3 regions of the Neobacillus solisequens genome follow, and region 2 is predicted to be linked to each of the others. Evidence: riboswitches for the same ligand, from Rfam matches in the RefSeq annotation. Region 2 holds a riboswitch; each other region holds the start of a gene.
The links. A riboswitch is a leader RNA that binds a small molecule or an ion and turns the genes downstream of it on or off. The one in region 2 is predicted to bind lysine.
Positions count from the first base shown of each region.

Region 1: linked by a shared signal. The riboswitch ahead of ACI3K6_RS15470 (aspartate kinase) and the one ahead of dapA (4-hydroxy-tetrahydrodipicolinate synthase) in region 2 are both predicted to bind lysine.
Region 3: linked by a shared signal. The riboswitch ahead of ACI3K6_RS17380 (amino acid permease) and the one ahead of dapA (4-hydroxy-tetrahydrodipicolinate synthase) in region 2 are both predicted to bind lysine.

Region 1 is NZ_JBKFGJ010000014.1:196,567-206,644, reverse strand. Features, by position in the region: gene ACI3K6_RS15490 (electron transfer flavoprotein subunit beta/FixA family protein) at 1-495, shown strand, start outside; gene ACI3K6_RS15485 (electron transfer flavoprotein subunit alpha/FixB family protein) at 535-1,512, shown strand; gene trxA (thioredoxin) at 1,891-2,205, shown strand; gene uvrC (excinuclease ABC subunit UvrC) at 2,903-4,675, shown strand; lysine riboswitch at 4,745-4,921, shown strand; gene ACI3K6_RS15470 (aspartate kinase) at 5,039-6,256, shown strand; gene ACI3K6_RS15465 (YslB family protein) at 6,399-6,851, opposite strand; gene ACI3K6_RS15460 (succinate dehydrogenase cytochrome b558 subunit) at 7,261-7,872, shown strand; gene sdhA (succinate dehydrogenase flavoprotein subunit) at 7,929-9,680, shown strand; gene sdhB (succinate dehydrogenase iron-sulfur subunit) at 9,701-10,078, shown strand, end outside.
Region 2 is NZ_JBKFGJ010000020.1:22,520-32,597, reverse strand. Features, by position in the region: gene ACI3K6_RS18770 (MFS transporter) at 1-417, shown strand, start outside; gene ACI3K6_RS18765 (hypothetical protein) at 572-745, shown strand; gene dapA (4-hydroxy-tetrahydrodipicolinate synthase) at 784-1,671, opposite strand; lysine riboswitch at 1,797-1,977, opposite strand; gene ACI3K6_RS18755 (LLM class flavin-dependent oxidoreductase) at 2,165-3,217, shown strand; gene ACI3K6_RS18750 (Cof-type HAD-IIB family hydrolase) at 3,776-4,558, opposite strand; gene ACI3K6_RS18745 (hypothetical protein) at 4,722-4,940, opposite strand; partial or broken gene modA (molybdate ABC transporter substrate-binding protein) at 5,123-5,908, shown strand; gene trmL (tRNA (uridine(34)/cytosine(34)/5-carboxymethylaminomethyluridine(34)-2'-O)-methyltransferase TrmL) at 5,958-6,428, opposite strand; gene ACI3K6_RS18730 (multicopper oxidase family protein) at 6,597-8,336, opposite strand; gene ACI3K6_RS18725 (hypothetical protein) at 9,054-9,305, shown strand; gene ACI3K6_RS18720 (peptidase M20) at 9,311-9,628, shown strand; gene ACI3K6_RS18715 (DUF4153 domain-containing protein) at 9,809-10,078, opposite strand, start outside.
Region 3 is NZ_JBKFGJ010000018.1:154,094-164,171, forward strand. Features, by position in the region: gene helD (RNA polymerase recycling motor HelD) at 1-672, shown strand, start outside; gene ACI3K6_RS17365 (BA3454 family stress response protein) at 729-863, opposite strand; gene ACI3K6_RS17370 (hypothetical protein) at 1,086-1,316, opposite strand; gene asnS (asparagine--tRNA ligase) at 1,643-3,034, shown strand; gene ACI3K6_RS17380 (amino acid permease) at 3,129-4,622, opposite strand; lysine riboswitch at 4,804-4,995, opposite strand; gene ACI3K6_RS17385 (YitT family protein) at 5,179-5,994, shown strand; gene ACI3K6_RS17390 (winged helix-turn-helix transcriptional regulator) at 6,029-6,382, opposite strand; gene ACI3K6_RS17395 (nitroreductase family protein) at 6,513-7,145, shown strand; gene ACI3K6_RS17400 (PH domain-containing protein) at 7,187-7,801, opposite strand; gene ACI3K6_RS17405 (DMT family transporter) at 7,931-8,899, opposite strand; gene ACI3K6_RS17410 (DUF421 domain-containing protein) at 9,000-9,860, opposite strand; gene ACI3K6_RS17415 (DUF1657 domain-containing protein) at 9,879-10,078, opposite strand, start outside.

The DNA of each region.
Region 1 (10,078 bases), on a different contig from region 2:
CAATTTACTACTGCCAAAATCATTGCTGAATACCTAAAAGATAAAAATGCTGATTTAATTTTAGGTGGAAATGTTGCAATTGATGGCGGGTCAGGGCAGGTTGGTCCTCGTGTAGCAGAACTATTAGGAATTCCATACGTAACTACAATTACTAAGCTTGAAATTGATGGAACAAAGGCAACGGTTACCCGTGATGTCGAAGGAGATTCTGAAGTGATCGAAACGAGCCTTCCATTACTAGTAACAGCCCAACAAGGGTTAAACGAGCCACGTTATCCATCTTTACCAGGAATTATGAAGGCAAAGAAAAAACCTTTAGATGAACTGGAGTTAGATGATTTAGATCTTGAAGAAGACGATGTAGAAGCTAAAACAAAAACGATTGAAATATACTTGCCGCCTAAAAAAGAGGCAGGAAAAGTATTGTCCGGGGAATTAGCTGATCAAGTGAAAGAACTTGTTCAACTACTACACACTGAAGCAAAAGTTATTTAATCGGTTATCTTAAAATTTGTTTGCAGGGGGTAAACACAAATGTCCAGAAAAGTATTAGTATTGGGAGAAGTTCGTGACGGATCCTTACGTAATGTATCTTTCGAAGCAGTTGCTGCAGCAAAAACTGTTGCTGAAGGCGGAGAAGTAGTTGGTGTATTACTTGGCGATTCTGTAAGCGGTTTAGGTGCGGAATTAGTTAGATATGGTGCCGATCGTGTAGTCGTAGTGGAGGATGAAAAGTTATCACAATATACCTCAGACGGATATTCCCAAGCGCTTCTAGCTGTCATTGATCAAGAACAGCCTGAAGGTCTTGTATTTGGCCATACAGCACTTGGAAAAGATTTGTCTCCAAAAATTGCTGCCAAGCTTTCATCTGGTTTAATTTCCGATGCAACAGCTGTTGAAGTGGCAGGAGGAAACGTTGTCTTTACTCGACCAATCTATTCAGGTAAAGCGTTTGAAAAGAAAATTGTGACTGACGGGATCATTTTTGCAACCGTTCGTCCTAACAATATTGCTCCACTTGAAAAAGATGAGAGCAGAACAGGTGAAGTTTCTTCCCTTTCTGTTGAAATTAAAGATTTACGCGCCATCATTAAGGAAGTAGTAAGAAAAGCTACTGAAGGTGTTGACCTAAGTGAAGCTAAAGTTGTCGTTTCCGGTGGCCGCGGTGTGAAAAGTGAAGATGGCTTTAAGCCATTAAAAGAGCTGGCAGATGTTTTAGGTGGAGCAGTTGGCGCGTCCCGTGGTGCGTGTGATGCCGAATACTGTGATTACTCACTGCAAATTGGTCAAACGGGTAAGGTTGTAACTCCAGACTTATATATCGCTTGCGGGATCTCGGGTGCCATTCAGCATCTTGCCGGCATGTCCAATTCAAAAGTCATTGTAGCCATCAATAAGGATCCTGAAGCTAACATTTTTAAAGTAGCTGACTATGGAATCGTTGGTGACCTATTTGAAGTGGTCCCAATGTTAACGGAAGAATTCAAAAAATTAAAGGTTCATCAATAATTGATTGAACTCTAAAAAAGCGGGCGGATTTCCGTCCGCTTTTTTCATTGTCTAGCTCCAGCGCGCTAGCGGCAAGGGTCCTTCGTCTCCGCCCTCCGATAACTAAACATCGAATCCCCTCCGGCTCTACGTGTTTCCTATCTCAGTTGGAGAGACACCACAAGGAAGGCTTCGACAGCACAGGCATCGCCCGAAGGAAAAGTGTTTGCTTTTTCGAGGAGGCCAAATGCAGTAGACCTAGGTGCTTGTGCTTTTCTTATAATGTAGTTTAATTTAATGCCATTAAGGGAAAATTAGATGCGAAACATATTATTAGCGTGATTTTCTAAACAATGCTATACTTTCCGTATATTTAAGAAAGATTAGGAGGTCATATATATGGCTATTTCACATTTAACGGATCAAAACTTCGCTGCAGAAACAGGTTCTGGCTTAGTTCTTGTTGATTTCTGGGCTCCATGGTGCGGACCTTGCAAAATGATTGCACCAGTTTTAGAAGAAATCGATGCTGAAATGGGCGACAAAGTCAAAATCACAAAATTAGATGTAGATGATAACCCACAAACAGCAGCTAACTTTGGCGTAATGAGCATTCCAACTTTGTTAGTATTCAAAGATGGCGAAGTTGTTGATAAAGTAGTTGGCTTCCAACCAAAAGAAGCTTTAGCAGGTGTACTTCAAAAGCACGTCTAATCAAAGACCAAAGGCCTTAACTGGAATCTCACCGGTTAAGGTTTTTTTATTTTTATAAAGAAATATCTTTCTTTATAAGAGGATGAAGGACAGATGGAAAGGAATCGCGTTTGGGAATGTCTTTCAAAGAGTGGATGAAAGACAGATGGAAAGGAATCCTGTCTGTGAATGTCTTTCATAAAGGGGATGAAGGACAGATGGAAAGGAATCGCGTTTGGGAATGTCTTTCAAAGAGTGGATGAAAGACAGATGGAAAGGAATCCTGTCTGTGAATGTCTTTCATAGAGGGATGAAAGACAGATGGAAAGGAATCCTGTCTGGGAATGTCTTTCAAAGAGTGGATGAAAGACAGATGGAAAGGAATCCTGTCTGGGAATGTCTTTCATAAAGGGGATGAAAGACAGATGGAAAGGAATCCTGTCTGTGAATGTCTTTCATAAAGGGGATGAACGACAGATGGAAAGGAATCCTGTTTGGGAATGTCTTTCATAAAAGGGATGAAGGACAAATGGAAAGGAATCGCGTTTGGAATGTCTTTCATGAAGTGATGAAAGAGAGAACGGTTAAGCAAACCGTGGAAGATATAATCTATACATAAGGTATTTTTTCTTAATAGCAAACACTCCCACTTCCTTTTATTATCGGTTTGTTTTAAAATTTTAAGGAACCATGTAAAAGAGGAAGAGGAGTGGCCGGTATGAATGAAACAATAAAGCAAAAGCTTGCACTGCTGCCTGATCAGCCGGGCTGCTACTTAATGAAGGACCGGCAGGGGACCATTATCTATGTGGGAAAGGCCAAAATTCTAAAAAATCGTGTGCGCTCTTATTTTACCGGGTCTCATGATGGAAAGACCCTAAGGCTGGTAAATGAGATCGAAGACTTTGAGTATATTGTGACCTCATCCAATATTGAAGCTTTACTTCTAGAGTTAAATCTGATCAAAAAATATGATCCAAAATATAATGTAATGCTTAAGGATGACAAAAGCTATCCGTTCATCAAGCTGACAGCGGAGCGCCATCCTAAACTAATTATCACCAGAAAAGTGAAAAAGGATAAAGGTAAATACTTTGGACCGTATCCGAACGTTGGCGCTGCTAACGAAACGAAAAAGCTATTAGACCGTATTTATCCATTGCGGAAATGCTCCACACTACCGGATAGGGTATGCCTATACTACCATTTGGGACAGTGTCTGGCACCATGTGTGAACGAAGTGTCAGAGAACCAATATAAGGAAATGACCGATGAAATTACCCGTTTTTTAAATGGCGGTTATAAGGAAATTAAAAAAGAGCTAACGGTGAAAATGACAGCAGCCTCTGAAGAATTGGATTTTGAAAGGGCCAAAGAGTATCGAGATAAAATTAGCCATATCGAAACGATCATGGAGAAGCAAAAAATTACCATGACTGATTTTACGGATCGCGATGTGTTTGGCTATGCCGTAGATAAGGGTTGGATGTGTGTTCAGGTTTTCTTTGTCCGGCAGGGAAAGCTGATCGAAAGAGACGTATCGATGTTTCCGATTTATAATGAACCGGAAGATGAAATCTTAACGTTCCTTGGTCAATTTTACCAACAATCCAACCATTTCAAACCAAAGGAGATCTTCGTTCAGGATGAAGTGGATCTTGCCATGGCCGAACAGCTTTTGGCAGTTAAACTTCTAAAGCCGCAGCGTGGGCAAAAAAAGGATTTGGTCAAAATGGCCATTAAAAATGCGAAAATTGCCTTGGCGGAAAAGTTCTCGCTGATTGAACGTGATGAAGAAAGAACCATTAAAGCTGTTGAAAACCTTGGTGAGTTTCTCGGTATTTATACTCCACATCGAATTGAGTCATTTGATAACTCGAATATTCAAGGGACTGACCCCGTGTCAGCGATGGTTGTGTTTATTGATGGCAAAGCGAATAAACGAGAATATCGCAAATACAAAATCAAGTCTGTTAAAGGACCTGATGATTATGAATCAATGCGGGAAGTAACGCGGAGAAGATACTCCCGTGTCCTAAAGGAAGATTTACCACTTCCAGATTTAATCATTATTGACGGAGGAAAAGGACATGTGGAAGCCGTGAGGGATGTCCTTGAAAATGAACTAGGTCTGGATATTCCTTTAGCAGGGCTTGTTAAGGATGACAAGCACAGAACCTCTCAGCTTTTGTATGGAGACCCTCTAGAAATTGTTCCATTGGGGCGCAACAGTCAGGAATTTTATTTGCTGCAAAGAATCCAAGACGAAGTACACCGTTTTGCGATTACCTTTCACCGCCAAATTCGTGGAAAAAGTTCATTCCAATCATTGTTGGACGAAATCCCAGGAATTGGTGAAAAACGGAAGAAATTATTGCTAAAACACTTTGGTTCAGTGAAAAAAATGAAAGAAGCCGCCCTTGAGGACTTTACATCTATTGGCATACCGCCAAATGTTGCTGATGAGCTAATGAAAAAACTGCAATCATAAGGATTGTCAGAAAAATTATGCTATGCTATAATTAGAAAAATTTCATTTACTATCACTTTTACGTGTTAAAGTGAAGGTAGAGGTGCGAACTTCAATAGTAAAGACTCTGAGAGGGATGAGCCTCAGTGAAGGGTCTTGAAAGGGGATGTTCGCCGAAGCAGGAAAGCCTCATTGCTTTCTTAGCTGGTCCTGTATTGAATAAATACCGGATTGTCAAGACGCATGTCTTGGAGAGCTATCTTTCATTGTGTGCACAAGATTTTTTTATTTGTGTTTAAAAAGCAATGGGATACCCTCCTATTGCTTTTTTTATTTTTTTATTGGGAATATTTATAAATAGGATTGTTGAAAGAAGGGGAAAACATGGGGTTAATTGTTCAAAAGTTTGGCGGTACTTCTGTTGGAAGTATTGAAAGAATATTAAATGTAGCACAATGTGTTAAAGAAGAAACTGAAAGAGGGAACCAAGTGGTCGTTGTTGTCTCGGCAATGGGAAAAACGACAGACCAACTTGTAAATATGGCCAAGGAACTCTCCTCTCAGCCAAATAAGCGTGAAATGGATATGCTCCTCACTACAGGAGAACAAGTAACGATTTCTTTACTATCAATTGCCCTAAACCAAAAAGGGCTTGCAGCTGTTTCCTTTACCGGCTGGCAGGCTGGAATCATCACTGAACCGATTCATGGAAATGCGAGAATTTCCAAAATCCATACAGAGGCCATCAGCAAACAATTAAATGCTGGAAAAGTTGTCATTGTGGCGGGATTCCAAGGCGTAACAGAAGATGGACAAATTACGACATTGGGACGCGGTGGCTCTGATACAACCGCTGTCGCTCTTGCAGCTGCATTAAAAGCAGATAAATGTGATATTTATACGGATGTTACCGGTGTGTTTACTACCGATCCGAGGTATGTAAAAAGTGCTCGAAAATTGCTCTCGGTTTCTTATGATGAGATGCTCGAGCTTGCAAATTTAGGTGCTGGTGTATTGCATCCGCGGGCAGTTGAGTTCGCCAAGAATTATCAGGTGCGGTTAGAAGTCCGTTCTAGTATGGAAAAAGAAGAAGGTACAGTGATTGAGGAGGAAGCAACAATGGAGCAAAATTTAGTAGTACGTGGAGTGGCATTTGAGGCCGACATTACGAAAGTAACGGTTTTAGGCTTGACGAATTCTTTAAACAGTCTCTCAACTATTTTTACTACCTTAGCCCAAAATCATATTAATGTAGATATTATTATCCAAAGTACAACAGAAACAGGAGCTGCCAACCTCTCCTTTTCTATCCAAACGAATGACTGGATAGAAACCTTAAATGTTCTTGAAAACAATAAAGAAAGTTTAGGGTATGGGCAGTTGGATGCAGAGAACAAGTTGGCAAAGGTATCCATTGTTGGCTCAGGTATGATCTCCAACCCAGGTGTTGCGGCCAAAATGTTTGATGTCCTTGCAAATCAAGGAATCCCGGTGAAAATGGTTAGTACCTCAGAAATTAAAGTTTCTGCCGTTGTGGAAGAAAAATACATGCATAAAGCAGTTGAAGCGCTCCATTCTGCATTTGAATTAGGAGATCAGTAATTTCTAAAAAAAGAAAATGGTGACAGGCACCAAGGTACCTGTCACCATTCATTAGCTGATGGAAAAGTTAAACATCATATTAGGAATATATGCAATTACTTCTAAAAAACTCGCTAATCACCGAGTTTTTTTATGTTGTCATTTAAATCAGATCTTTCAAATCCCATTTAACCGTGAAGCGAACTTTGTTTGATTTTTTGACAGGATGTTCGTATGTTTCGGAGATCATTCCTTTTTGTTGTTCGAACTGTTGAGCCAAGAAGCCGGCTTCTAATTGATAGAAGTGTTCTGATTTTGATTTTACCCGAGATACAAGGAGCGGGCTGGCCAGTTCTAGTTCCATTTCATTTTTTGACTCATTTTTGATCATGAGAGTGCCCCATGAAGCTTTTTCAAAAAAATCAATAAGTTCTTCCATATTTTCCAATGGATATTTACGGGCGAGGCGTTTTCCGGCCCAATACAATATTTCGGGAGTATCTTTACCAAAAATCTCAGGTAGAAGCACTTCCCTTATAAGTTCATATCCAAAAACAGACATGGACCTCGGTTCCGCCGTGTTGCCAATTTGATCAGTAACTATGCTTTCTTTCACAAGTTTCCCCTCTTTCTATTATTCTATTATATACAAAATCGACGAATTTTCATTACCGAAATCGGAAGAAGTTATAGGGTAGGATTTGTTATCTTAATATAACACCACTTGTTTATTGTCATAATTATCATTACCAAAATAGTGGAATTGTCACCCGTAAGATATTGGAAATTAAACGAATGAAATAAAGCGCTTTCATTTTTCGACATAACTAATAGCGCTATAAATCATCATACATTTATAATATCAATATATTTAAAAAATTTTATATTTAACTAGTTTTTATGTATCCGTTTCCTTGACGCTATTTGTCGTTGGGAGTAAAATGAACATGTCACATAATTGTCACACTGATAGTGGGAAAAATGTAAGATTCAAACTTTTTTTAAAAACAAAAGGGGGTAATTCAATGGCGGCGAATCGCGAGTTTTTTTATCGGAGATTGCATTCACTGCTTGGGGTCATTCCGATTGGGATTTTCCTTTTACAGCACTTAACTGTCAATCATTTTGCAACTGGGGGAGCAGAATCATTTAACAAAGCTGCAGATTTTATGGGGAATCTTCCATTCCGTTATGTCCTGGAAACGTTTGTTATTTTTTTACCAATTTTATTTCACGCAATTTATGGCCTTTATATTGCTTTTACGGCTAAAAACAATGTTAGCAGATTTGGAACTTTTAGAAACTGGATGTTCTTAATCCAACGTATTACAGGGGTTATTACTCTCATATTTATTGCATGGCACGTATGGGAAACTCGTTTGGCATATGCGATTTATGGAACAGAAGTTAATTTCCAAATGATGCAGGATATCTTATCTTCACCAATCATGTTTGCTTTTTATGTAATCGGAATTATTTCAGCTATTTTCCACTTTTCTAATGGTTTATGGTCTTTCTTGGTTACATGGGGCATTGCTCAAACACCGCGCTCTCAAAAAATTATTACATATGTCACGATGATAATTTTCTTAGCGCTTTCTTTTGTAGGAGTTCAAACATTAGTTGCTTTTGTTTAATAGATTTAAAACGAAAACGGAAAAATATGGATTTTGGATTGAAGGAGTGAGTCACGATGAGTAAGGGAAAGGTGATCGTAGTCGGCGGCGGATTAGCTGGCTTGATGGCAACTGTGAAAGTTGCGGAACATGAAACACCGGTGGAATTATTTTCTCTAGTTCCAGTTAAACGCTCTCACTCTGTTTGTGCCCAAGGTGGTATTAATGGAGCAGTAAATACTAAAGGTGAAGGGGATTCACCGTGGATCCACTTTGATGATACGATTTATGGCGGAGACTTCTTGGCAAATCAGCCTCCTGTAAAAGCAATGACAGAAGCGGCTCCAGGAATTATCCATTTATTTGACCGGATGGGTGTTATGTTTAACCGTACGCCTGAAGGATTGCTAGACTTCCGTCGTTTTGGTGGAACACAGCACCATCGTACTGCATTTGCTGGGGCAACAACTGGACAGCAATTATTATATGCGCTGGACGAGCAGGTTCGCCGTCATGAAGTGGCAGGCTTGGTTACGAAGTACGAAGGCTGGGAGTTTCTGGGGGTAGTTACTGATGATGAAGGAACTTGCCGCGGAATCGTAGCTCAGGATTTAAAAACAATGGAGATTCGTTCATTTGTTGCTGATGCTGTGATCATGGCAACCGGAGGCCCAGGAATTATATTTGGTAAATCTACTAACTCTGTTATTAACACGGGTTCGGCAGCTTCCATAGTCTATCAACAGGGTGCTTACTATGCGAACGGTGAAATGATTCAAATCCATCCTACAGCTATCCCTGGAGATGACAAGCTTCGTCTCATGAGTGAATCGGCACGTGGTGAAGGCGGTCGTGTTTGGACATACAAAGACGGAAAACCTTGGTATTTCCTTGAGGAAAAATATCCAGCTTACGGAAACCTAGTACCACGTGATATTGCAACACGTGAGATTTTCTCTGTTTGTGTCGATAGTAAGCTTGGAATCAATGGAGAAAACATGGTTTATTTAGATCTATCTCATAAAGATCCACATGAGTTAGATGTTAAATTAGGCGGTATCATCGAAATTTATGAAAAGTTCGTTGGCGATGATCCGCGTAAAGTTCCAATGAAGATTTTCCCTGCTGTTCACTATTCGATGGGCGGCTTATGGGTTGATTATGATCAAATGACAAATATTCCTGGTCTGTTTGCTGCTGGTGAATGTGATTATTCACAGCACGGTGCAAATCGTTTAGGCGCGAACTCATTATTATCTGCCATTTATGGCGGTATGGTTGCAGGGCCAAACGCTGTTAGATATATTGGCGGCCTTGAAAAGAGCTCTGATGCAGTTTCTTCAACCGTATTTGATCGCCATGTTAAAGAGCAGGAAGAAAAATGGAATGGCATTATGTCATTGGATGGTACTGAAAATGCATATGTTCTTCACAAAGAGCTTGGTGAATGGATGACTGATAATGTAACAGTTGTTCGTTACAATGATCGTCTCTTAAAAACGGATGCAAAGATTCAAGAATTACTAGAACGCTATAAGAAAATCAATATTAATGATACAGCGAAATGGAGCAACCAGGGGGCAGCGTTCACACGTCAATTACAAAACATGCTTCAATTGGCTCGTGTTATTACGCTTGGTGCTTACAACCGCAATGAAAGCCGTGGTGCTCATTACAAACCGGAATTCCCTGAACGTAATGATGAGGAATTCATGAAAACAACAATGGCTAAATTTGTTGATGCGCAGACTGCTCCAGCTTTCCATTATGAAGATATAGACGTATCTTTGCTTCAACCAAGGAAGCGGGATTACACTAAAAAGCACTAATAGGAAGGGGAGTAGGAAAAATGGCTGAAAATAAAACTATTAAATTTATTATTACTCGTCAGGATACTCCAGACGCTGCCCCTTATGAGGAGACGTTTGAGGTTCCGTATCGTCCAAATATGAACGTGATTTCTGCTTTAATGGAAATCCGTAAAAATCCAGTAACTGTTGACGGAAAAGAAACAACCCCGATTACTTGGGATATGAACTGTCTGGAAGAAGTATGTGGCGCCTGCTCAATGGTCATCAATGGCAAACCGCGTCAATCTTGTTCCGCTCTAGTTGACCAATTGGAGCAGCCAATTCGCCTGCAGCCAATGAGTACGTTCCCGGTTATCCGTGACCTTCAGATTGACCGTAGCAGAATGTTCGATTCTTTGAAAAAGGTTAAAGCATGG
Region 2 (10,078 bases):
ACTTTAAGCTTCACAGTAGCGAACCGGCTTCGGAAACATCTCCTAGCCACAGGTTTGGTTTGTTTAATGTTGGAAGGCTTTAGCCTGATATTGTTAAGTCAAACCCATTATGTCGTTTTTGCCTTCCTGCTATTCTGTGGGGCAGCCTTTATGACCGGAATAGGCAATGCTTGTTTTGATACAGTATTAATGAAGGAAATCCCCGAAGAATATCAAGGTACGATGTTTGGATTATTGGCCACTATCTCGAATCCCATCTTAGGGCTGTCCATGTTCATTTCCGGAGCAGCCTTAGAAATTCTGGCACCACGTACTATGGGGGTGATTGGCGGAATGGCCTATATGTTAGTAGCAATCGTCATGTTGATTAGCTATTTTTCAAGAGGATTTAGGAAAAAAACAGCTATCGGGGAATAAGGCCGTTATTCTAAGCGGTCTTTTTCATCATTAACCGCTGTAAACGTTTTACCATATTATAATCATACGAACTTATTGGTAAAAAGAATTATAATATGGGAAAAATCGGACAAGAATGTGAAGGGAACTCAATTTGAAAAAGAGGTGTGCAATAATGAAAGAACCTTTTGAATACCCGAACATTTTTTACAATGAAGTCATTATGTACCTAGAAACCAAATGGGACCGCCGTTTAACCGACCATGAACGGAATGTCTTGATCGAAGGGTACCGCTTTGGTCGAATGGTAGAAGCAGAAAATGAAATAAAAATTTTGTTTGCAAAATAAAAAGCACTCTTTTTTATAAAGAGTACTTTTTGAAAAATTTATGCCAAAACCTCAGATTTGGACGGCATTATAACCAGTTCAAGTGCTTGTTTTTCTGTTTCATCTAAAGGTACCAGCGGTAATCGGACCCCACCGACAGATATTCCTTTCATATTTAGGGCCGCTTTGACCGGAGTAGGGTTGGGCGCAGAAAATAGGGCTTTCATAGTAGGCAGAAGTCTGCGATGTGCAGCTGCCGCTTCTTTCACTTGGCCATTTTTAAACAGATGAATCATTTCCTGCATTTCATTGCCAATAATATGAGAAGCTACTGAAATGACACCTGCTCCACCAATGGAAAGGACTGGGAGGGTTAATCCATCATCTCCGCTGTATAAAGTAAAATCATCAGGGGTTTGGTCGATTATAGCAGCCATGGCATCTAAATTGCCGCTGGCTTCTTTTACAGCAACGATATTATTTATGTGTGATAAACGCACTACTGTTTCCACTGAAAGGTTGGTCACACTGCGACCAGGGATATTATAAAGAACCACTGGTAACGAAGTTGATTCAGCGATTGCTTTAAAGTGTTGATACAGGCCTTCTTGTGAGGGCTTATTATAGTAGGGAACAACAAGCATAACTCCGTCAAGACCGACTTCTTCAGCTTGTTTGGATAGTCTAATTGATGCATGTGTATTATTGGATCCTGTTCCAGCGATGACAGGTACTCTGCCGTTAACGACCTCCACAACAAATTTAAATAAGGTTACTTTTTCTTCCGAGGATAAAGTGGGAGATTCCCCAGTTGTTCCAGCAACTATTAATCCGTCAGTTCCATTGTCAATTAAATAATTTACTAGATTTTTTGTCGCGTCAAAATCCACCTCACCATTATCATTGAATGGTGTAACCATTGCGGTTAATACTTGGCCAAAATTCATTTTGCTCACCCTTTTTATAATTTTTTTAGAAATTAGAGGGGTAAGGCCATATCAAATTCAACGCAAAAAAGCAACAACGAGGGATCCGCTGCTGCAGTAGAAACAAAAATCATGCTCGTTCCTGTGCGTGAGATAGCCCTCCATATAGTTCCCTATATGACAGTTCAGTACTTATTCAATAGCTGAACCAGCTTCAAATACTATGAGTATCTTCGAAGCTTCGGCAAATTCCCCTTTCCACAAACCTCATCGGACCTCATAATCCTCCAATCGTGTACTAATGGTTTTTGCGCCTCTATCCTCACTTCAAAAGGTTTGAAGTAAGAAAATATATAATTTATTGTAATATAACAGAATATTCCATACATTACAAGAGGAAATACATGTTATTTTCTAAAAATGAGAGAAAAGTCACAGGCGGCTCATTTGTAATTTTTATTGGGATAATGTTAAAAATAGATAGAAGTTATTTGTGAAAAAAGGGGAATATAACGTGGAAATTGGAATTAGTACGTTTGTTGAAGCAACACCTGATCTTAAAACTGGTGAAACGATAAGTCATGCTCAAAGAATACGTGATGTGGTAGAAGAGATTGTCCTGGCTGATCAAGTTGGCTTGGATGTCTTTGGGGTAGGGGAGCATCATCGTGAAGATTTTGCAGCATCATCCCCAGCAGTGATTCTGGCTGCGGCTGCTTCTAAAACAAACCGAATTCGGTTAACAAGTGCAGTAACGGTTCTGTCATCCGATGATCCCGTTCGAGTATACCAAGATTTTGCCACTGTTGACGCGATTTCTAACGGCCGTGCAGAAATCATGGCGGGTCGAGGTTCCTTTATCGAATCATTCCCGTTATTTGGTTATAATCTGCAGGATTATGATGAGCTATTTGAAGAGAAATTGGAACTACTATTAAAAATATGCCAATCTGAGAAAGTGACTTGGCAGGGTAAACATAGACCGGCTATTAATCATTTGGGAGTCTACCCACGTCCGGTTCAGAATCCTTTGCCAGTATGGATTGGTAGTGGAGGTAATGCAGAATCTGTCGTTCGGGCAGGTGTGCTCGGTTTACCGTTAGTATTAGCGATTATTGGCGGCAGTCCGCGGCAATTTGCCCCACTGGTTCAGTTGTACAAAAGAGCCGCGACACAAGCAGGTCACGATGTTTCCAAGTTAACGGTAGCATCCCATTCACACGGATTTGTTGCCGAAAGTACAGAAATAGCTGCGGATAAGTTTTTCCCGCCTACACAATATGTGATGAATGTATTAGGGCGTGAACGTGGTTGGGGTCATTATAGCAGAGCCAGCTTTGATTCAGCCCGGAGTTTGGAGGGTGCACTGTATGTAGGGGATCCTGAAACAGTGGCGCAGAAAATCATTCATTTAAGGAAAAATGTAGGAGTCACTCGCTTTATGCTACATTGTCCTGTGGGTTCTATGCCACATGAAGACGTCATGCGGGCCATTGAGTTGTTAGGGACAGAGGTGGCCCCTCGGGTTCGGGAGGAAGTTTCTAAGTGGGAAACAAATGATAAGTAATTGGTAAGTAAGCTTTGGAGAAGGTCTATGTGAAAAAATGGGTCACAAAAGAAGGGTCTATTTGACCGAAACATCTAAAGAACGGAAAATACGGTCATATAGGAGAGGTCTATGTGACCGAAACATCGAAAGAATCGAAAAAACGGTCATATAGGAGAGGTCAATGTGACCGAAACATCGAAAGAATCGAAAAAACGGTCATATAGGAGAGGTCTATGTGACCGAAACATCGAAAGAATCGAAAAAACGGTCATATAGGAGAGGTCTATGTGACCGAAACATCGAAAGAATCGAAAAAATGGTCATATAGGAGAGGTCTATGTGACCGAAAAAACGAAAGAATTGAAAAAACGGTCATATAAGAGAGGTCTATTTGACCGAAAAATCAAAAGCACTGAAAAAACGGTCACCTAGAAGAAGTCTAAGTGACCAAAAAAGCGGAGCAATCGATAAAATGGTCACTTAGACAAAAAAACTTTTAATCCATTCTAAAAATACAATTAGACGTATTCTGTAAAAAATTACCGTAAAAATCTCCGGAATGGCCAATGGTCATTCTTAAATTAACCCAAGCCGCTCCAATCCGACTGCAACCCCATCTTCTTCAGCAGTAAGTGTAACCATATTTGCAGCACGTTTCACTTCATCTAAAGCGGAACCCATTGCAACCCCCATGCCCACAAACGAAAGCATTTCGATATCATTTAAGCCATCTCCGAACGCAACCGCTTCATCAGGGGCGATTCCGACTCGCTCTAACAGCTTAGTTATTCCAACTGACTTATTGGATTTCGACAAATTCACATCACAAGTACGAGCTTCGCCTGAAGTCCATCTTCTGAAATCCAACTCAGGAATCATTTTTTGATAGGACAATTCTTCCTCAACTTCACAATGAAGGAACAGTTGATAAATATCTTCCTCAAGCCAATATTGCTGCGACGCCAGGCCTGGCTTCCAAGGGTCATGCTGATAGGCCTCTCTGACAATGGGATGCTCCAAATCTGAAACCCTAAAGTCCTTGCCGCTTAGAAAGGTTAGGGCATGATTATAATCTCGTGTTAGTTGAAACACATTCGTTAAGATTTTATTATCTATGCTATTTTTGTAGACTTCTTGTCCCTCATGGGAGACGTATGCCCCATTAAAAAATACCATCGAGTCTGTTCCGATTTCCTCCACAATCGATTCTGAAAAATATGGAGCCCTGCCTGTTGCAATGATGACCTTCAAATTTTTATCTTTCAAACGTTGAACAGCCTGTTTAGTGGCCGAACTAATGGCTTTTCTGTGAGGAAGAATCGTTCCGTCTATATCAAAGATGACAGCCTTGTATTGCATGTAACACACTCCTACTTTACGATATTAACAAATTACTCATATTTCATATCAGTATAACATGTATTTTGAAAAAAACTAAGCTACCTGCATTTGGATAAAATATGGTTAAACAGTAATAAATAAATTAGCCCTCATGAATATTCATGAAAGGGCTAATAGTTATTTACCTTTTTTTCTTTTTAGAAAGATCTACAATTTGTTTGTTTTTATTAACAACTTCCAAAATAACCTGCACATGAATCATCTTTTCATCGATATTGTTTACACTTGAAACTTTGCCTTTCCGGCCTTTTATTGTTAGGTTATCACCCTCAGCAGGTAGGCTATTTCGTAGTTGAACCAATAAAGCATTTTTATTTTCAAAAAAATGAACAACATACATAGTCGAATCACCTATTTCATTAGGAATATATTTAAAATATATGAACAACAAGGAATTTTAGAATGGGGCATTAACAGCGGAGTCATTGAAAGAAAATACAGTCTGTGCCATTTTTCATAAACTTTTCATTCTCTTCTTATATATAATTAGAAACATAATATAAAACTGAAGGGAAAGACGTAATGAAAAAAATCGTACTAAACTGTTTAACATTTCTTTTAATGATAGCTCTTTTTGGCTGTTTAGCCACAAAAAAGAAAGAATCCAAAAAGAATGTAGAATTAATTATATAAACAGCGGCTAGTTTACAAGAAGCTTTAACTGATATAAAAGCCAAGTTTGAAAAAAACACAATCATGTAGTTGTGAATTTTAATTATGGAGCATCTGGAGCACTTCAGCAGCAAATTTCCCAAGGGGCACCAGTTGATTTGTTCTTTTCCGCGGCTGCGGACAAATTTGATCAACTCGTTAAGGATGGGCTGATTGAGAAATCAAAGGGGACGGATTTGGTAGGCAACGAATTGGTCTTAATTGTTCCAAACGATTCAAAAAAAGCATTACATCCTTCGCTGTTTTGGTAAAAACAGATAAAATCTCCATCGGAACCCCAGAGGCAGACCCGGCAGGTCAATACTCTAAACAAACATTGGAACAATTAAAACTGTGGCCATCTGTTGAAAATAAGCTGGATTATGCCAAGGAAGTACGGCAAGTTCTTACATATGTATAGACCAACAATGTCGATGCGGGCATTGTTTACAAAACGGATGCATTGATTTCTTCAAAGGTAAAAATTTGGCAACGGCAAACGAAAACACCCACTCACCAATCATTTACCCATTGGGAATTGTGAAAAGCAGCGCTCATCCAAAAGAGGCTAAACAATTTTATGACTTTCTACAATCTGGAACATCTTTGAAGATCTTAACCAAATATGGGTTTAAAGATGTAACAAATAGAACTTAAAAATACCAAACCGAGTCAATAAAAAAATCTTCCAAAAACGGAAGATTTTTTATTTTAATTTGGGATATCCTTGCTGGCGCAAAGCCTCATACACCAATATAGCCGCTGTATTCGATAGGTTCAGTGAACGAACATGGTCATTCATCGGTATTCTCAAAAAGTGATCTTTATTTTTCTCTAATAAATCTTTTGGTAAGCCAGTGGTTTCTTTTCCAAACATAAAATAATGGTCCTTTAAACCATCACTGAAATCAAAGTCTGAATGTGTTTTTTCACCAAACGTCTCAATATAGTAAAACTCACCTTGATTTTTTGAAAAAAATTCATCCAATGAGTCATAGTACGTTACGTTTACAGACTCCCAGAAATCTATACCTGCTTGTTTTAACATTTTTTCATCTGTCGAAAAACCAAGGGGCCGGATTAAATGCAGGGCCGTTTCCGTTGCGGCACAAGTAAGTGCAATATTTCCAGTATTTGCAGGAATTTCTGGTTGATATAATACAACATGTATTGCCAAGAATGGTCACCTCTGTTTTTATTTTACTCTTAAAATTATAGCATATTGGTTTACGGATATAGGAAGTGGTAGGGGTATAAAAATGAAAAGACTAGCTCGGGATTTTAAAGCTAGTCTGTCTTAATACCATTTCCTTATTAGGGAGTGGCGATGTGAATTTAATTCATCTTAAGAACTTGATTCATCTTGATCATGATTTTCACTAGATTCATAATGTTCGTTGTCATCTTGGCAGCATTGAGCAAATAAATCATCCGGACAATCCTCCAGAATCGGGTTGCACGGGTTGAAATTCGGATTGTTTAGGACTTCATACGGGCGCATCATTTCGTGATCCTCATGTTCAAGAATATGACAATGCCATGGATAGATTCCGGTAAAGGGTCCAAAACGGGCAATAATCCGAGTCACTTCTTCAGGATTGGCCCGAACGGTATCTTTCCAACCTCTTTCATTAGGATCTGGTTCACGTGCCGGACCAATAATAGTGATATTTCCATTATCATCAATCGAAATAGGTTCACGATTAAGAATCTGGAATTGAACAAGGTGCAAGTGAATGGGATGGGTGTCAGCCGTCAAGTTATACAGTTCCCATACTTCTACGGTACCGTTATACGGAGTTTCTGTAATCGGCAAATCATTCCACTCCATGCCGTTCAGTAAAAGTTTCAAACGGGCAGGAAATTCTGGATCATCCATTTCGATTAAGAAATTCTGTCTTACCGTCGCGCCATTTTGATTGAGTCTCTCCAAGCAGCTTAATGCTTGAGGAATATCACTTTTATCTGGTTCAGAGAGTTTTTTAGAAACGCGAATTTCCATAATTTGAGGAAGAAGGGGAGTATCAGAGGCACCATTAGGGAATGGTGCGGGTGCGTCATTTGTTAGGATGATTTTTTGACCTTTGTGTTTTGAAAAATCAATGATAACATCTGCTCGTTCAGCAGGAGCTAATAAAAGCCCTTCGACATTAGAAACAGTAACTGGATTCTCTAGGAAGCCGCCATCCGTTCCTATTTGGATAAAATCTTGTCCAGAACTTAGTCTTAATCGGTAAAATCGAGCATTGGAGCCATTAAGAATACGGAAACGGTATTTTCGCGGTTCGACTTCAAGAAAAGGCCATACTTTTCCATTAACTAAAGCTGTATTACCGAAAAACTCAGGAACCACAGATGGATTTGGAAGTGCTCCCACATCAAATGGTGGAGGTGGCTGCGGTGCTGGGAATAATGGTGGTGGCGGCTGTTGTGCAGGCGGTGGTTGATGGCCTGGCTGCGATGGATAGAAAAGTTCACCATTAGGATAGAAGGAACGATCTTGTATTACTAACGGTATTTCGAATTTTCTCCTGGGGAGATTTAGTTTCTTCTCATTCTCATCTCGAATAAGATAAAAGCCGGCAAGTCCTGCATAAACATTTAATCTAGTAATTCCTATGGCATGATCATGATACCAGAGTGTTGTTGGACGCTGACAATTAGGATAGAAGTAAACTTCATGCAAGAATTTGCTGCCAACACTTTTGAAGTTTCTTGTAAACCAAGCTTCGGGATACCCGTCATTTTCCGGTCTTACCCGTCCGCCATGTAAGTGCACAACCGTTCTTACAGAGGGTTCATCGGGACCCGCACCATGAAGTGTTCTATCCACTGGCAAAAGATGTTCAAACGGTAAATGGTTTTCCCATTTGACTAGAATAGGATGATTCCTGGTAACTTCGAATGTAGGACCAGGATACATGCCGTTATAACCCCAAACAGTAGTTTCGGGTAAGTCTCTGTGTAACTTTTGTGTAACTTGTTTCATCGTTACCTCATAATAGGGAATTCCGTCTCGATGACCAACAGGCTTTATTACTAATGGGAGAGGCAAAGCATCTACAAACTTGTCTAAAAACGACAATTATAAAATCCCTCCTTATTTTTTTAAGAATCAATATTGATTCTTTGAATCTGTACATTTTTTGTTAAGTTGTACTGGCAGGATATGCAATTGACAAGAGAAAGGTATGGGGTAAAAGTGCAAATAATCAGAGAAGAAGCATGCGAACATCTAAATTTTAAGTTTTGAATTTTGAAGCATTGGGCTGCTTTGAAACCAAATAAAATACTCTCGTTCTCTCAAGTCTGAGACGGGGAACCTGTGACTGTCACTCTATTAGAACACATATGAAAAGTAGAGTCGGCCACTTTGCAGGTTTGTTGTTCGTAAACAGTTTTAAACAAATGTTCATATGTTATTCAGATTTGCATTTAGAAAAGTATCTAAAAGGATACTCATGTTGGGGAACCATTATCCGGACTGAACCCTACAATAATGACCTCACAGATCACATGTGAGATAGAGTTGAACACTGAATTTTGTGAGGCGGTTGAAGGGAGAAGTTACACCTCCTCCTACTTGTCTTTATCAAAAAGATTTAAAAAAGGATACTCTGTTCAAATTCCTGACCGGTCCGTCGTATATTACAATCTTTTCTTTATGGAAAAAACATTGAATCAGGTAGTTCAGGAATTGCGACAATTTACCGAAAAGATTGCGGCGTCGTGTTGAAGAGGGATAGCCAAAAAGTCAAGTGCCTATGCCAAACTGGCGGGAAGTAAGGATAGAGCCATAAAAGTGAACACACTCTCCTTCAATGAATTACAGAACTATACAATTGAAAAATATGGGTATGAGAAAATTAATGAAATACCACCAAAGGTTAAGGGAAATAAAGGTGTGATAGAAGATCACGAATTAACGGTTAAAATTGTTGATGAGCTTGGACTTTTGTGTAAAGAACTCTCCCCGTTCATTGTTCTCTTTTTTGCTCCACCGTTTGTTCCAGTGATATCTTCAGTAATCATCCAGGAATTAAACAGGTTTTAGATCAAATGGTTACTTATGCAAATGAAGCGCACGGAATTAACTTGGCGATTCAACACTATTTTCCAGGGATGTCTGATTTAAGCTTTGTTGGTATGCAGATGCCTGTTGTATTATATAGTCCACATACTGCCAGTATGTCGTTGTGGGGGAAAGAATATAGTCTGCCACTAGTAGAGATTTCGGAGCTTAATCTGTCTGTATTAAACCTCGGGCCGTTAGGAAAAGATGCCCATCAATGGACGGAGCGACTGGATATCAATCATGCATTTGAAACACTATATGATATGCTGCCAAAAACCATTCAAAAATTATTAAAAATGTAAAATCTTAGTTTAATGATAGAAGATGAGTAGACATTCGTTAACGATACCAATAATATGAAAAAAGATATGGCTCAGTTCAGGGGAACTGAGCCATTTTTTTAGCAGATAGGAAAGAATGAAATTTCCTATCAGGCATCCGTGTAATTACGCCTTTGTCTTCACCAATCGGGAATTTTTTAATTATTTAATCTCCACAAAAACAAACAAAAACGCATCATTATACTGCTTATATTGTTTTTCTATATTGATGTTTTGGACAACTATAGTCAATTTGGCACGGCTGTTTTCAGTTGTGAAGGTAGCCTCATCAGGAGTAAGTTCACCATTTGAAGTTTGATACTGATCAAACTTATCAAAGATCTGAGTGGTTTTAAAGCTAATTAGTTCAGAATCATCTGCTCCTGTTAATTTTAATGCGTGCTGATCTTTTAATAGGGTATATGTTTTTCC
Region 3 (10,078 bases), on a different contig from region 2:
GACTATACGCCAATTCAATTTGCCTTTATTCAAAAGTTATTCCCTTACAGTAAAATAACGCTATTGGGAGATTTTAATCAAGCAATCTATTCTGGTGCTACGGGATCCCAAACAGTACTTACGGATCTTGCTATCGAAGAAAAAGAAGCAGAGACCGTTATTTTGACAAAAACCTACCGTTCTACGAAGGAGATTGTAGAATTCTCCAAAGGGATCATTGAAGGCGGAGAGCAGATTGAGCCATTTAATCGGTTAGGGAGAAAACCATTAGTCACTTTTAGTAATCCTGACTTGATAAACAACCACACACTTCATAAAATTCATGATTTGCATCAAGAGGGATATAAGACCATTGCCATTATTTGCAGGACTGCTGAAGAAAGTAAGCAGGCGTATGAAACCCTAAAAGGGAAGGTCTCCATTCATTTGATTGAAAAGGGAACTCTTTCCTACGAGCAAGGGGTATTAGTCATCCCATCCTATTTAGCGAAAGGTATTGAATTCGATGCAGTCATTGTATACGATATTTCGCAATATCGAAGTGAAGGGGAACGGAAGCTATTTTATACAGTTTGTACGAGGGCTATGCATGAATTGCATTTGTTTGCGACAAACGGAATGAGTCCTTTAATGGAGCGGGTTTCAAGGAATACCTATGAAATAGATAACTAAACTTAATAAAAGGCTGTTAGATTCACCTTGTGATCAAACAGCCTTTTTTCCTATATTTACTTCTTCCATTGCTTTTCTACCTGCTCATAAGCCAATCTCATTATTTCTTCATTTGAAGTCTCGCGATCAGTAATGACATTGGTTAAATACTTTCTACCTTCAAAATGAATGGTTACTTCTACTTGTACCATAATAAATCACCTATCTTTCAATTGTAATGGTTAAAACAGTGTTATCTGAAATTCTTGGGAGAGGGATACTCAAGTTAGTGCTTCTAAAAGGATACCTTTGGGTGCAAGAATTGTTTGGGAGTTATTAGGGTTTTTACATTATATCACAGTGATAATTTCATAAGGAAGAGGGATTTTTTGTAAGAAAATGTTGAAAAACTGGCCTCCAATTTTGGAAGCCAATTAGTTTTCGACTAACATAAATTGTTCTGCAAATTGCTGAACAAGGGACTTGTCCAATTTATTTTTTTTAAACAATGATTCTGCAAGGGTCACATTGGCTTGTAAAAGTCTATTTCTTTTTAAATCACGAATGGTTATATCGCCATTTAATAATTGAATGGCCTTTTCTTTGGTGTCGGCATTCACAGATGATTCATATAGAAGGTAGGCAATACAGGTTATTTTGTCCAACAAAATCACTCTCCTGGCTTTATGAATCGAACTTTTGTTTTATACACTATAACATTCGACCAATATTTGTTATATTCCTTCTGTTTTTTTAATAATTTACGAAAAATTCTAACTTTTTACAATGTTATTTTGGAAAAACTGTTGAATATTGCTTATTTATGATGGTTTTTATATAATATGATAGGGATATGAGACAGCGTTAAACAATAGGGGAGCCTTTCGTCCCATAGGGATGGGAGGCTTTTTATGTCATGAGCAGCATCAGCTTAGGAAGGAAACTCCCTTAGCGATGTGAAACCTTTACATAAGATTTAGGAGGAACAGAAATGAAACAAACCGTAATCAAAGATTTGTACAGAAATACGGAAAGTTATATTGATCAAAAAGTACAAATTTCTGGATGGATCCGTACCATTCGTGATTCCAAAACATTCGGATTCATTGAATTAAATGACGGAAGCTTTTTTAAGAGTGTCCAAATTGTATTTGATGATCAGTTAGACAATTATAAGGAAATTGCCAAACTTTCCATTAGTTCTTCAATTAAAGTGGAGGGGGACTTCATCCACACTCCTCAAGCTAAGCAGCCATTTGAAATTAAGGCGACTAGTATCTCCATTGAAGGGACTTCATCAGCGGAATATCCGTTGCAGAAAAAACGACATACCTTTGAATACTTACGCACAATTGCTCACTTAAGACCAAGAACCAATACCTTTGCTGCTGTATTCAGGGTTCGTTCTCTTGCTTCCTATGCCATTCATAAATTCTTCCAAGATAAAGGCTTTGTATATGTTCACTCGCCAATTATCACTGGAAGCGACACGGAAGGTGCAGGGGAAATGTTCCGAGTCACCACTCTTGATTTGGACAACCCACCGAAAAATGAGGAAGGAAAAACGGATGCAACGAAAGATTTCTTTGGCAATGAAACAAACCTAACTGTGAGCGGCCAACTTTCTGCAGAGGCATTCGCTTTGGCGTTCCGAAATGTTTATACCTTTGGACCAACTTTTAGAGCGGAAAATTCCAATACTGCTAGACATGCAGCGGAGTTCTGGATGATTGAACCGGAAGTGGCATTTGCAGAACTGCCAGACATCATGGACTTAGCAGAAGAAATGGTTAAGTACGTAATTGGCTATGTGTTAGAACAGGCTCCAGAAGAAATGGACTTCTTTAATAGCTTTGTTGAAAAGGGTTTATTAGACCGGTTAAATAATGCCCATACCTCCGACTTTGGACGAGTTACGTATTCAGAAGCCATTGAATTATTGAAAAAGTCAGGTGAGAATTTTGGTTACCCGGTAGAATGGGGATTAGATTTACAGACAGAACATGAACGCTACTTATGTGAAAAAGTGTTCCAAAAACCGGTCTTTGTAACAGATTATCCTAAAGAAATTAAAGCATTCTATATGCGATTAAATGAAGATAATAGAACAGTTGCTGCCACAGACTTACTGGTCCCTGGAATTGGCGAATTAATCGGCGGAAGCCAACGTGAGGAAAGGGAAGAGATTCTTGCCGGCAAAATTAAAGAACTCGGCATGACTGAAGAGGATTACTGGTGGTACCTTGAATTAAGAAAATACGGCGGGACAAAGCATTCAGGATACGGCTTAGGCTTCGAACGCCTGATTATGTATCTAACAGGAATGACCAATATTCGTGACGTCATTCCATTCCCAAGAACTCCAGGTAATGCAGAATTTTAATAAACCAGAGGTAAGACCAACCCGCTCTAGGTTGGTCTTTTTTGGCATTAAAAAATGGCTCCGGATCTCGGAGCCACTTGTCATTATTGTTGTTTTACATATCCACATCTGGTTCAACAGCTAAATCACACTGCTCTAACGGGATTAACTTGGATTTCTTGGTAAATTTATAGCCTAACCAAACAACCAAAAATAGAGGTAATCCAATATATGATACCATTACACCATTCCAATCGATATGATCACCCGTAAAAGCAGAATAGTTCTGACCAAGGACAACGAAGGCACATACTGCGAATGCGAAGAGCGGACCAAATGGGAATAACTTTGCTCTAAATGGTAACTCATTTAAATCTCTTCCTTGGGCCACATATGCTCTTCTAAAACGATAATGGCAAATCGCGATTCCAAGCCAAGCGATAAACCCTGACATCCCGGAAGCATTTAATAACCAGACATAAACTGTACCATCACCGAAAAATGAGGCAAGAAACGCTAATGTTCCTACTAAAGTTGTGGCAATTAATGCATTGATAGGAACACCATTTTTATTTAATTTTGCTAAAAATTTTGGAGCTTTTCCTTCGCGAGCCAAATCCCATAGCATTCTTGTAGATGCGTACATCCCTGAATTACCCGCGGATAATACGGCAGTTAAGATAACGGCATTCATAACAGATGCTGCAAATGCGATTCCTGCCTTTTGAAATACAAGGGTAAACGGGCTTACCGATACATCACCATTGGCCAAATTTTCGTTAGTATATGGAATAAGAAGACCGATGACCAAAATAGCTAATACATAGAATAATAAAATGCGCCAAAATACTGATTTAACGGCACGAGGAATGGCCTTTTTGGGATCATCCGTTTCACCAGCAGCAACCCCAAGAAGTTCAGTGCCTTGGAAGGAGAAACCTGCCGCCATAAATATACCAAGCATGGTCATAAAACCGCCGTGGAAGGGTGCATCACCAATCGTTAGATTCTTGAACCCTACTGCGTGGTCACCCAGGATTCCAAAAATCATTAAAGTACCGGCAATGATAAAAATGATGACTGTAACGACCTTAATTAATGAGAACCAATATTCTGCTTCGCCAAAGCCTTTAACAGAAAGATAATTTAACAAGAACATAATCACCAAAAAGATACTGCTCCACAATAAAGAAGGTGTATGTGGAAACCAGAATTTCATTATCATGGTTACAGCTGAAAGCTCAGCGGCAATTGTGATAGCCCAGTTATACCAGTAGTTCCACCCAAGTGCAAAACCTAATGATGGATCAACAAATTTTGTTGCATACGTGCTAAAGCTCCCAGCAACCGGCATATAAGCGCCCATTTCTGCCAAGCTCTGCATTAAAAAGTAAACCATGACACCTATTACGAGATATGAAAGAATTGCGCCACCAGGACCAGCACTATGAATGGCACCGCCACTGGCAAGAAATAGACCAGTACCAATGGTCCCACCTAATGAAATCATGGTAAGGTGACGTGATTTTAAGCTTCTTCTTAATTGCTCTGATTCATTGTTAGAAACCTGGACTTCTGAATAATCCCTGTTTTGTGCAGCAGATTGCATAAAAATAACTCCTTTAAAAATAGGCTATTCAGAAATAAATTCTGAATGCAATAGAGAACTGCGTCTCATGTTCCACCCAATTGGGTTTGCCATTTGGCGAGTTTCTTTAGAAGGAGTTTGGAATAGAAAAATGCCAACGAAGCAGATTCGATGGCATTATCATTACCCCGCATCATACCTTCCGAAAGATAGCTCAACACACTTAGCTGGTAAAACTAAAGTGTGACAGTTCTGTTCCTGTTTGGAGACAGCCCCAGCATGCTATAACAGAGATTAAAGCACACTTCGGCAGCTTTTCCTTTCAAACGGAGTCTCTAACGTCTCTTGCATTTCTTCCGTTTTACTAATAAAAACCGCGACCTCTACCCCATCGGTTTGATGAGGATTTATCTATAAAGTTAATATACTACTAAAGTATAAATATTATAGTGAAAATGTCAATAGAAAAAATTTCTTGGAATTGAATATTATTGGAAAAAATAAATAAATTTACAGACGATATAAAAATCGTTATTATTTGTAGAAAGAAATGATTAGCGGTGGGGGAAATTATATCATGAAATGGTTAGGATTAATTGTCGGCTCTCTTATTGTTGGGGTAGGGTTCAATCTCTTTTTAATTCCGCACCATATCTTGAGCGGTGGGTTAAGCGGGATCTCCATGATTTTTGGGATGATAACACCTGTAAACACAGGTCTGATTAATTTTCTATTAAATCTTCCCTTATTAATCCTGGGATATAAGATGCTCGGAAAAAAATTTATGGTTAATTCAGTACTATCAGTTATTATTATTTCACTAGCACTTTATCTGATCCCGGTAGTTCCTATTGCAAAAGATACCATATTATCTTCCATTTTTGGAGGAGCAGTAACCGGGCTAGGTGTAGGTTTAGTGTTCCGGTGTTCGGGTTCAACTGGTGGTTTCGATATTATCGGAATGATCGTTGCAAGAAAAATGGATTTTCCAATTGGTGTTTTACTTTCAGGAATGAATGCAGTGGTCATCATGATAAGTGGATTTTTATTTAATTGGGATTCAGCCCTGAATACACTCGTGTCCATTTATGTAACCGGAAAAGTAGTTGATGCCATCTACACGGATCATGCCAAGTTAACGATTATGATTATTACTGAAAAAGGGCAAGAACTGCGAGAGCATTTGTTGACCAATCTATATCGTGGTTTGACCATCATGGATGGCACAGGCGGGTATACCAATTCGAAACGGAACATATTGATAACGGTCATTTCCAGATACGAACTGAACGAAGTAAAACAATTAATCACGGAAATTGATACAACAGCTTTTGTTAATATCACTGAAACCATTGAGGTGATGGGACTATTTCATCGCCCCAACCTAAAATAATGAGGAGCTTGCACAATTTGTGCAGGCTTTTTTGTTACATTTTTTTGCGGATTTTCACCCATTTCATAAGTGCCTCGATCACTTCTTCCAATTGTTTACCTGCCTCTGTTAATTCGTACTCCACTTTTTTGGGAGATTGATTAATCATTTTCTTCACGATTAATCCTTCCTTTTCCAAATCACGTAACCGTTCGGTTAACAGCCTGTCGGAAATTCCGTGTATCTCGGAAATAATTTCATTATATCTTTTCGGTCCTCTTAGCAAAGTATAAATAATAATACCTGTCCATCGCTTGCCGATAAACTCAATAGAATTATGGAAATTTGTGCAGAAATGCGGAATTTCTTTCTTATTATCGTTATTTTGACAATTGTTTATTTCATTCATTTTAAAATACCTCATTTAGACTTTTCTATTAGTATCATAACACAAACTTTTCACTTGACGATACATACTTACTTTTAGTAAGCTAAATTCATACTTACTTTTAGTAAGCTAAAAGAATGGAGGAACAGTTATGAAAACAACTTTAACAAAAAGTTTATCAGAGGTAATGAAAGAACGTCATTCAATAAGAAAATATGATCCTAATTTTAAAATTCCACAAGAGGAAATAAAGGATATTTTAAAAGAAGCGACTACAGCACCATCATCCAGCAATCTTCAACCATGGCGATTTATTGTAATTGAGGATCAAGAAACAAAAAAAGAGTTAAGAGCCATTTCAAATAACCAGGAACAAGTAGAAACGGCATCAGCCGTTATAGCTGTACTCGGAGATAAAGAGATGTTCAAGAGTATTGAGCAAGTTTATCGCAGTGCACATGAAGCAGGGTTTATGGATGAAGCCAATATGAATCGTTTAATTCAAAGCGCCAATAGTACGTATCCATATGCACCAGAAGAGATTCGTAAACATATTGCAACATTCGATGCTGGCCTTATTTCCATGCAAATTATGTTGATTGCAAAGGATAGAGGCTATGATACAGTGCCAATGGGTGGATTTGACAAAGGTAAATTTGCAGAAAAATTTAATGTGTCTGATCGATATTTTCCAATTGTGTTAATTCCAATCGGCAAGGCAGCTGCATCTCCATTTAATACCACCAGATTACCATTGGATGATGTTTTAATCGAGTATATTTAAACATAAAAATAACCCCGGTTCATCCGGGGTTATCTAAAACTTTAATTATTGATATATTTTTCAAACACAAAACCGAAATCTTTTACACAATATTGTTTTTTACTGTTTTCGAGCCATTGAAACGCTGCTTGGTTTACTAATTGAAATTGCTCTACAAGGTTATTGTTTTGGCTGGAAACCCGGCCCAAGGTTGTAGAAGCAATATCGAGACTTTGTTTGGCAAATTGAAGTGAAATATCATTTTCATGGGTAATCTCGGAAATTTTGATCAGAGCTTTATATAAATCCTTCACTTCTTCGATATGTTTTTTATGAACATCAATGGAGAAAGATTGTGAGCCAATTTTAAATTTGATTTCAACGTCTAGGTCAACCGTACCCGCTGTTTCAAGATGGACATCCGCTATTTTGTTTTTCGCATAGCTATAACGGTAGAGCATTCTTTTTTTACTGGTAGCACTTGTTCCATCAAGATGAATCAATGCATTATTAGTAAAACAATATTCATCTGATTTGGATTTAATCAAAAAATAAATTTTTTCGTGATCCTCATGCATGACATAATCGTCTGCATCCACCTTATCATAGTCAGTAGGTTTAATCACTGTCCCAACATCGCTTAATCCTAATAAATCTGCTGCTACTTTACCAAACATTATTTTAGAACCTCACTTTGTATTAAACTTTCCATCAATATGTGTACGATCGAACGAGGTTTTGGTTTCAAAAATCTCCTATTTCGAACGACAAGTTACTTTATGCTTTGAAAAAAAGGGTTATGACTGTTAAGCGCTAATTTTGTTACCAGTCGGCTGTTCCTTTTTATGGGAAACATAACTATGGAGGATCATTCCAGCCATAACGATCAAAATTCCAAACCAAGAGACATGTGACGGAGGAGTAGAGTGCAGCAAGAGTAGTTCCCCAATTAAGGCAAATAACACCTCCATAGATTGAGTAGCTTCTACGGCAGCCAATTGCTGCATGTTTCCTCTAACCAGGTCAGTTGCCTGGAAAAAGAGCACAGTTGCAATGACACCAGAGGATACAGCGACAATCCCTGATTGAAGAGTCTGTCCAAGCTCCGGAAGTCCGACTGTAAAATAACCGTAAACTGAAAGAATAACCCAAAAGGGCATGCTGGCAAGGGTCATTCCCAATACACGCTGAAATACATCTAATCTTCCTTTACAAAGGTCCATCATTTTACGATTCCCTAATGGATAGGAGAATGATGCAATGACAACAGGTAAAACCCCCAATAATAATGTTCCTAAAGATAACTGATCTGCCTGTTGCAGCTGCATGAGAATAATACCAAGCAGTATAATAAGCGACATCGCCATACCCTTGAGAGGAATTTTCCCTTTTCTAAGAATGGTTTCATTTTCGGTGTTGATAACTTCATAAAAAAGAGGTGCTAATAAGGAACCAGAAATGATTGTCATTTGCCATGTAGCTGCAATCAACCAACCCGGTGCATAGGAAGCGGAGAAACATAGTGGAGCATAAAATAAACCGAAGCCAACCGTACTCCACATAACCCACAATAAGGGATGCTTTTTCATCTCAATAAATAATGGTTTAAGATTTTTCCTTCCCGAAACAATCAGGAATAGAAAGGGGACCATAAAAAAATATCTTAAAGTTGCACTCCAAATCCAACTGCCGCCGGCAAGGTCCATCGCTCTGTTAAGGACAAAGGTGAAAGCAAAAAAGAACGCGGCTAAAATCCCTAATAAGATGGGCCTCATGGTCATTCTCCTTTCATTTCGATACCCTAAATTATAGCAGAATTCTGAATTATGTGAATAAAAAAATCCTAATCGAACGAATCGATAAGGATTTAGTCTGCTATCCATTAAGAAAAGGTTTTAATTTATCAATTGATTCCTGTAATAAGGCTGCATTTTTCTTATACATGGCTTTCGATTTTTCACAATTGGTGGAAAGGCAGTAAAGCTCTAAATCAGCTTGAACTTTTTTTAATGAAGCCATCAACAATGGTCTTTGCTGCGGTTGAGGGACTTTTATTTTATCATCGTAAAGATCAACGGTTAATTCGCCATAGGAATTAAGTTCCCCAATGAAAACATTGTCTAAAGTAACCCCCATTTTTTCTAGTTCTGCATATAACCATCCTCTGCTTTTCCCGGTCCATCTTAATGCCTCATCCACAATACTTCCGTCCATAATAATCGTTTGTGGAGATTCTTCATTGGGAAGCTTCAATCCAATATCTTTGGGTGTTAATGGCTGATAATCCTTTTTAAGCATTGCACTTAAATTTCCCCTTGGTTCTAAGACAGCATATTCAACATCGGCAATTCGAAAAATACTTTTTTGCCTCAAGAGGGCTGAAATTTCATCAATCGTATACTTTTCTTTTTTGAGGTTATCTTCAAGAATTTTTCCATCCTTAATGACAACCGTACCTCTGCCTTCCGCAAAATCTCGGAATTTTTTAGAATGGATGGATATGTAATTTACTAAAAATGTGACTAGCCCAAACATGAAAATGGCTATTGCTCCGTGATAGGCGTTGCTTTCTAGACCAGTAACCACTTCTCCGGCAATACTTCCAATTGTGATCCCTGCTACATATTCAAAAAAAGATAACTCGGAGATTTGCTTTTTACCGAGAATTTTTGTTGTTACAAACAAGAGAAGTAAGAAAATAAGGGATCGAGATATGATAAAAACCCATCCTGGCATCTATGTTCACCTCAACATTTACGATCCTTGGTATTGCGGTTCTTGACGTTCCAATTCATATACCCGGTATTGCAGGTCTTTTTTAATGTTCCCAACCGTTAACATCGTTTCATGAAAAACAGTTTTCGCCTCATCTTCTAAAGAATTTAAGGCAAGCATCGATAATTGCGCTTCAATACTTTTTATAGTGGCAAGCGTTTGTTTTACATTAGAAGCTA